DNA from 2 places in the Alteromonas alvinellae genome. Region 2 is predicted to be linked to the other one. Evidence: predicted binding sites of a transcription regulator. Region 2 holds the regulator's gene; the other holds the start of a gene.
What was found. The regulator FliA, encoded in region 2, starts transcription of late flagellar genes. The targets are predictions, from matches to a motif close to CTAAAGNTNNNNNNNNNNNNGCCGATA.

Region 1 (3,943 bases), on a different contig from region 2:
GGCGTTAGGTCAAACAGGCCATCGAGCGTTGTCATAGCGTATCTAATAGAAGCTAACAAATAGTTAAGCCGTCAGTAACCTGTTATTGATGCAAATTGAGGTTTAGATTCATGTGCTTGAATAAATTGAAAAAATCGAAAGTGTTTATTCAGTCTTCCATTCTCGGTTTCGCTCTCAGTATAAGTGGCTGTGGCATTATTGATAAACATGTCGAGTGGGAGACGGTTGAGCCAGAAAGCTATCCCGTTCTGAAGGCCATTGGCTATGCGCCGATTTCATCTCAGCGAGGTGAAAGTGATAGTATGAAATTGATAATGGCAATGAAAGCGTCAAAATTAGATGCATACAGAGAACTCACAGAACAAGTTTATGGTCAAAAAATTGAAGGCAGCCAATCAGTTTCCCATCTTGTTGTAGAGTCGGAATCGTTGCGAGCCTCAGTTGAAGGCGTGATAAGAGGCGCTGAAGTCGTCAAAACTTATCCGGTAGGGGAGGACACCTACGTGACAGAACTCTCTTTAGATATGCAGCAAGTTTATGATATTTATTTATCTACCGCGAAGCCAAGAAGAGTCAAAGACGTAAAATACTATTAGGAATGGGGCGATATAAAGCAGCGCAGGCTACCTTGGTATATAGGGCCTAAGCGCTGACGCCAGAACCTAAGGTTCCGCCTTTTGGCTTTCCCTTCTTATCATAAGTAAGCGACTCTTTCGCACGCACTTCCATCATCAAATTCCGCAGGTGTGTGAGGCGTAGCTGTCCTTGCTCCACGGCTTTTTGATTGACTTGTGTGCGGTACTTGCAATCGTCAAGTAGACGCTTTGCTTGCTCCATTAAACCTTCATCGTATTGGGACAATGAGGCAGAGCCGGCAAGAGTACGTTCAATATCACTATCAAGTGTCTGAATGGACGTAAGTAGCTGCGTTTTTTCGTCTAGTACTTTCATCAACGATTCAGCGTCACGAGAGCTTATAAGCTGAAGCTCCTTCTCAAGCAAGGCAACAAGTGTAGAGAGTTGCTCTACTTGCTTAGCTATTGCTTGTGATAATGGGCTGTTTTGTTCAGTCACTCTTACGCTCTACTATTCACTTGATTATTTTTATTTGGTACCGAAAATTTCACCTTCAAGTTTCGCTATTTTGTTAGCGAGCACTTCTGGATTCACTTTATATTCGCCACTTTGAATCGCTTTCTTTAAACGATCTACTTTGTCTTGATTAACAGGCGCTTCAGTTCCTTTTTTCTGCACTTGATTTAGCTGCTGTGCAGATTGAGTCAGCGACACTGAGTCTTGACGTGGCGCTGGAGCCGTCTGCGCGCTTTGTGCCGCAGCCTGTTGCTGAGACTGCTGCGTCTGGTTTTGTTGCGCAACCTTCCCATTATCAACGGGTGTTTTAGGTAACCCATTGTTTATATTATTAATAGCCATAATAAGTCCTCACTACTTTTTTGCCTCTGTAAAGTATATCGGCCTTTACGCTTATTTCTTTAGCCAAATTATGCACAAAAAAGTAGATATTTACTGCCTCAATTACAAGTGTATCACGACTTCTTCAGGGCTTGCGACTCTAGCGATTACTGCTTTTCTGCTGCTTGCGTTTAAAACCTTAATATTATCACCCACGACGCCGTCTTGTTGCGCAATACCGGCAGTCTTAACTTCCATGCCAGCTACCTCAGCAGTAATAGTAATTCTATCGCCTTTGCAGACAAAGCATAGCATATTCGATTGGATTGCTTGTCCGTTAGTTACTCGGCGCTTCATTCTAGCGCCAATAAGGGCTTCTAAATCGGTAAAAGCGGTATGCCGCAATCGTCTAACGTCAACTTTTGCCAGTGTTAAATTAGAAGAAGTAAGAACCGTGCCAGGACTGACGGCTCCTTGGGTAACAACGATTTCTTTTGTGCGTGTAACTTGGCCGCTGGTAAACAGATACCACTCATTATTTTGACAGCTAACGCGCACCGATATATACGACTGACTTAGCGCTTCTTGCGAAGCATTATACTGAAAACCGGTGGGGCAATCTGGAATATTTATCCTATCGTCTATCTTCACAATAGCCACATCAATGCTAGTATCCTGCGCATTATCAGTAAGTTGAGAGAGCAAATATTGCTTTGCGCCTTCTTCTACGCGTACGTGATTAGTCATTGCCGCTAAGCAACTTATTGAAATCACACTAAGTACCACGCATAGAAGTAAGCGAGTAAGTGATTGGTGCATTGTAGCGTTATTTGGTTTCATAGTGACTTTTCGTGTTCAGTTTACGAGTTATTGACTATGCTTAGTAACACCAGTGTAAATCCGCATTGGATTTAATTGCAAAGCGTACAGTAAGGTCAATAGGTGCTAGTCTCAACGCAGGCTTATTAACGCTGTAATAATTGGCTATTACAAAAACAAAAATGACATTAAGTGTCATTTTTCTGTCGTTTGACCTGCAAAAATTTAGTGATATTGTCTATCTTTATTATCAGAGGCAATGATCATGCCCAGTATTATTTAGAGGTGACCTATGTCGGGGATTTTAGATTCAGTAAACCAGCGCACGCAGCTTGTTGGGCAGAATCGCTTGGAGCTGTTGCTGTTTAGACTGAACGGCCGCCAACGCTTTGGGATCAATGTTTTTAAAGTGCGGGAAGTGCTGCAATGTCCTCCGCTAACCGCTATGCCAAAACTCAATCCTCTGGTGCGGGGGGTGGCACATATTCGTGGGCAAACTATTTCAGTTATCGACTTAAGCATGGCAACGAGAGGCCGACGGATTGAGGACCTTTCTAATGCCTTTATCGTTATCGCAGAATACAATCGTTCGGTGCAGGGGTTCTTAGTGGGCGCTGTGGAACGTATTATAAATACCAACTGGGACGCAATTATGCCTCCTCCACAAGGTACGGGGCGAGCAAGTTACTTAACCGCGGTTACTGAAGTTGAAAATGAATTGATTGAGATCCTTGATGTAGAAAAAATTCTCAATGAAATTTCGCCGCTTAATGCAGAAGTAAGTACTGAGGTAGCTGAAGGCTTAACCACAGAGGGCCAAGAAAATAAGATTATCTTTATTGCAGATGATTCTTCAGTGGCTCGAAATCAGGTTAAAAAAGCATTAACGTCGCTTGGCCTTGAAATTGAGCTTGCGAAAAACGGCTTAGAGGCTTTGAAACGGTTGAAAGAAATCGCTGAAGAGTATGGCGATGTAACTAACCGTGTTGGGGTTTTAGTGTCTGATATTGAGATGCCGGAAATGGATGGTTATACGCTGACGGCGGAAATAAAAAATACGCCGGAATTGCAGAAGCTTCACGTCGTGCTCCACACTTCACTTAGTGGTGTATTTAACCAAGCAATGGTACAGAAAGTCGGCGCTGATGACTTTATCGCAAAATTTCATCCTGATGAGCTTGCGACCGCAGTACAAAAATGGCTAATGACAGAGTGCGAATAACGGAGCAATATAGGATTGGCTAATAAAGACGTTTCGCCAGCAAGTTACCTGAAGTTCAGAGAATTCTTAGAAAAGCAGTGCGGTATAGTACTAGGTGATAATAAACAATATCTAGTGCGCAGCCGCTTGGCTTCTTTGCTCTTCAAATATAAATACGAGTCGGCTGACGAACTGATTGATGTCGTTGTACGAGGTTTTGACAGATCTTTACTTCAAAGCGTTATAGATGCAATGACGACCAATGAGACCCTTTGGTTTCGCGACAACTATCCTTTTGACCTTCTTGTTAAAGACCTGCTTCCTAAGTTATCGGCAAAGAACCAAAAGATACGGATTTGGAGCGCAGCATGCTCTTCCGGTCAAGAGCCATACTCCATCGCTATGTCTGTACTTGAGTATCAGCGTCAGCGTCCCGGCGCTTTGCGTGCGGGGGTTGAAATTGTTGCCACTGACTTGTCCTCTGAAATGTTGCAAAAGTGCGAATCGGGC
Region 2 (3,943 bases):
TGTTTGAGGGCGTGCCTATTCGCGATATGCGTACTATTGTACAAACGCTTAGTGAGTACGGTACACGTAGCCAAGACCCAGATGTACTGGTGTCTGCAGTGCGTATTGCCCTTAAGCGTCTAATTGTCCAAGAGATTACACAAGGGGCAAAAGAGATACCTGTCATAACCTTGGCGCCAGAGTTGGAACAGATGTTGCACCAGTCACTTCAAGCAGGTGGCGAAGATGGCGCTGGCATAGAACCAGGTCTGGCAGACAAGCTGCAGAAATCATTGCAGCAAGCCAGTCAGCAGCAAGAGTTAGAGGGAGAGCCTGCGGTACTCCTTACATCTGGCATGTTGCGACCCGTTCTGTCTCGCTTCTTAAAGTATTCTGTTGTTGGGCTTCATGTTCTTTCATACCAGGAAGTGCCTGACGACAAACAAATAAAAATAGTCAGTTCGGTCGGTCAATAATCTGACACTGGGTGATTGGAGAGGTTGCAATGAAAATTAGACGTTTCTTCGGCAAAGATATGCGTGAGGCGTTAAGCCAAGTTAAAGCTGAATTGGGCAGTGACGCTGTGATCATGTCAAATCGGAAGGTCGCTGACGGCATCGAACTTGTAGCAGCCTACGACAAAGAGCCGGAAGCCAAGCTTTTTACGCCTAAGGCGGCTGCGCAAACCGCTGCTAAAACACCTGGTCAAAAGGCAGTGCCTAGCCTAAGCGAAATTATTGGTGACGACGGCCCTGACAGCTTAAAAGCATTGCTTGAAAAGCAACACAGTGGAACTAATAGTGTGGCGAGTCCCGCGAAATCTAATCAACCAATGACAACAAACGCTAAGCACGCCAATGAAATTGCTTCGCACTTAGACTTTTCAGAGGCGTTTATTGACGATATAGAAAATCAATCATTTGGTGAAGATACTGTTAGTCAACACGCTTTCCCAGAACATCAAGCTTCAAGCATAGGCGAAACGCCGGTATCTCAGTCGGCAGAACTTGCACAAATCAAAGAAGAGTTAGCTTCACTTCGCGACGTATTACAGTATCAAGTTGCCGACTTAATGGAAGCGAAGAACAAGCGTCAAAAACCTGTTCATCAATACCTAGTCACGCGATTAACTGATATGGGGTTAAGTAGCGCGCTAGCAACACAGCTTTTAAGTTATACACCGGCCCACTACAACGAACGTGACGCATGGGTTTATCTTCTTAACCTATTGGCTAATCGCATAAATGTTACTGGTAACGATATACTTAACGCACAAGGTGCTGTTGCACTCGTAGGGCCAACGGGTACGGGTAAAACAACCACTGTTGCAAAGTTAGCCGCTCGCTATGCGCAGAAATACGGTGCAGAGTCGGTGGCTATGATAACCATTGATACGTATAGAATTGCAGCCTATGAGCAGCTAGCGACATACGGAAAAATTATTGGCTGTACTGTGCGAAAAGCGCAAACTAGTGAAGAACTTGCAGATTTATTGTTCCAACTTCGCCATAAGCGACTAGTATTGATTGATACAGCAGGTTTTAGTCAACGTGATAGTCGATTAATTAAGCAAATTAAGCAGTTCGACAACGGCCAAATGCCAAAAGTAAAAAAATATTTGGTAGCGCAAGCTAATACGCAATACCCTGCTTTGCAGAGAATTATTCAAGCGTATGATGATATTGAACTAAGTGGCTGTATTTTCACAAAGTTAGATGAGTGCTACTCTTTGGGAGAGGTGCTTAGTGCAGCAGTTGAATACCAACTTCCGGTTAGTTATGTCACCGATGGTCAAAAAGTGCCTGAAGACATTAAGATTGCAGAAGCGAAATCTTTGGTTTCCGCTGCTGCAAAGCTTTATAAAAAGTACGGTTTGAATCATACTAGTGGTAACAACGCAATTAAAACAGCATAAGCAGTATGATTGACGATCAAGCGAGTAGCTTAAGAAAAATGAAGCAATCACGGTTAATCAAAGTAATCGCCGTCACTGGTGGTAAAGGTGGCGTAGGTAAAACGAACATTACACTTAACACCGCTATCGCGATGGCGAAGCAGGGTAAGCGAGTAATGGTTCTTGACGCCGACCTTGGCCTTGCCAACGTAGATGTGATGTTAGGGCTAAGGGTTGAGAAAAATCTATCTCATGTACTCTCTGGAGAATGCACGTTGGACGAAGTGCTAGTGACCGGTCCTCACGGCATTAAGATTGCGCCTGCCACATCAGGCACGCAGTCAATGGCAGAGCTTTCACCAACGCAACACGCTGGTTTAATCAGAGCGTTTAGCGAATTACGGTCTCAGATAGATGTGCTTATTGTCGACACCGCGGCAGGCATATCAGATATGGTATTGAGCTTCTCAAAGGCCTCACAAGATATTATGGTCGTCGTATGCGATGAGCCAACATCTTTAACAGATGCCTACGCACTAATAAAAATTCTTAACCGCGAGCACGGTGTTTTTCGTTTTAAAGTCGTAGCCAATATGGTGCGCGATGTGCGTGAAGGTCAGGAATTATTTAGCAAATTAAGCAAAGTGACAGGGCGTTTTCTCGATGTTGCACTAGAATTAGTGGCGACAGTGCCCTTCGACGAGAATATTCGCAAGGCGGTGCGCAAGCAAACGGCTATTGTTGACGCCTTTCCAGGTTCTCCGGCAGCAGTAGCGATAACTAAGTTGGCAAGTAAAGCACTTACGTGGCCAATTCCAGCGCAGCCCGGTGGCCACTTAGAATTTTTCATTGAACAATTAGTTGCAGAAAAAGCCGTAGGAAGTCAGCGTTGAACAGCAAGGCAGCCGCTTATCAACAACAAACAGATAAATCGCAGTTAGTCGAAAGACATGCGCCTCTGGTAAAGCGAATTGCGCATCATTTGATTGCGCGACTGCCTGCCAGCGTACTTGTTGATGACCTTATTCAATCAGGCATGATTGGGTTGCTAGAGGCCGCTCGAAACTTTGACGGCTCTAAAGGCGCAAGTTTCGAAACCTTCGCAGGAATTCGAATTCGTGGTGCCATGCTCGACGAGATACGAAAAGGTGATTGGACCCCGCGTTCTGTTCACCGTAACGGCCGCGCCATAACGGAAGCGATATCTCAAGTAGAGAGCGAGACAGGGCGCGATGCACGAGATTCAGATATTGCTGACAAGCTTAACGTAAGCTTGCAGGATTATCACCAGATGCTTAATGAAGTAAATGCCGGAAAGCTAGTGGGTATTGAAGATTTAGGTGTGTCGGAAGATGTTATTACTACTGAACAAAGTAGAGGCAGTGACGCACCGTTAGAAGATTTAATGCAGGGTGCTTTTCAAAAAGCGCTTGCCCATGCAATTACGACATTACCTGAGCGAGAAGCGATTGTACTTTCACTTTATTACGATGAAGAACTAAACTTAAGAGAAATAGGCGAAGTTCTTGATGTAAGTGAGTCGAGAGTCAGTCAAATTCATAGTCAAGCCATGTTAAAACTCAAATCACGAATGAAGTCGTGGCAAGCTGACGAAGAATAGAGATTAATAACAATTAACCCCTCACTGGAGGCTATTTTGGACAAAAGCATGAAAATTCTCGTGGTCGATGACTTTTCTACCATGAGACGAATCATCAAAAACCTGCTAAAAGATTTGGGTTTTGCCAACATCCAGGAAGCGGATGACGGAAGCACTGCATTACCTATGTTACAACAGGGCGATTTCGACTTTGTTGTGACCGATTGGAATATGCCTGGTATGCAGGGCATCGATTTGCTTCGCGCTATAAGAGCAGACGATAAGCTTAAGCATTTGCCTGTGCTTATGGTTACTGCGGAAGCGAAAAAAGAGCAAATCGTTGCAGCGGCGCAAGCAGGTGTAAATGGTTACGTTGTAAAGCCGTTCACAGCAGCAACACTAAAAGAAAAATTAGATAAAATATTCGAACGTTTAGGTTGATCCAGACGCTCACCAGATAAATGAGGTTT

Region 1: flgM (flagellar biosynthesis anti-sigma factor FlgM) is a predicted target of FliA. The motif match lies at 1,471-1,497, and genes of this name have one in related genera.

The regions. Positions count from the first base shown of each region.
Region 1 is NZ_CACSIH010000031.1:2,779-6,721, forward strand. It holds gene ACX5KA_RS02195 (LPP20 family lipoprotein) at 111-596, shown strand; gene flgN (flagellar export chaperone FlgN) at 643-1,074, opposite strand; gene flgM (flagellar biosynthesis anti-sigma factor FlgM) at 1,105-1,434, opposite strand; gene flgA (flagellar basal body P-ring formation chaperone FlgA) at 1,537-2,253, opposite strand; gene ACX5KA_RS02215 (chemotaxis protein CheV) at 2,525-3,454, shown strand; gene ACX5KA_RS02220 (CheR family methyltransferase) at 3,470-3,943, shown strand, end outside.
Region 2 is NZ_CACSIH010000021.1:1,762-5,704, forward strand. It holds gene flhA (flagellar biosynthesis protein FlhA) at 1-455, shown strand, start outside; gene flhF (flagellar biosynthesis protein FlhF) at 485-1,894, shown strand; gene ACX5KA_RS01435 (MinD/ParA family protein) at 1,900-2,766, shown strand; gene ACX5KA_RS01440 (RNA polymerase sigma factor FliA) at 2,763-3,494, shown strand; gene cheY (chemotaxis response regulator CheY) at 3,531-3,914, shown strand.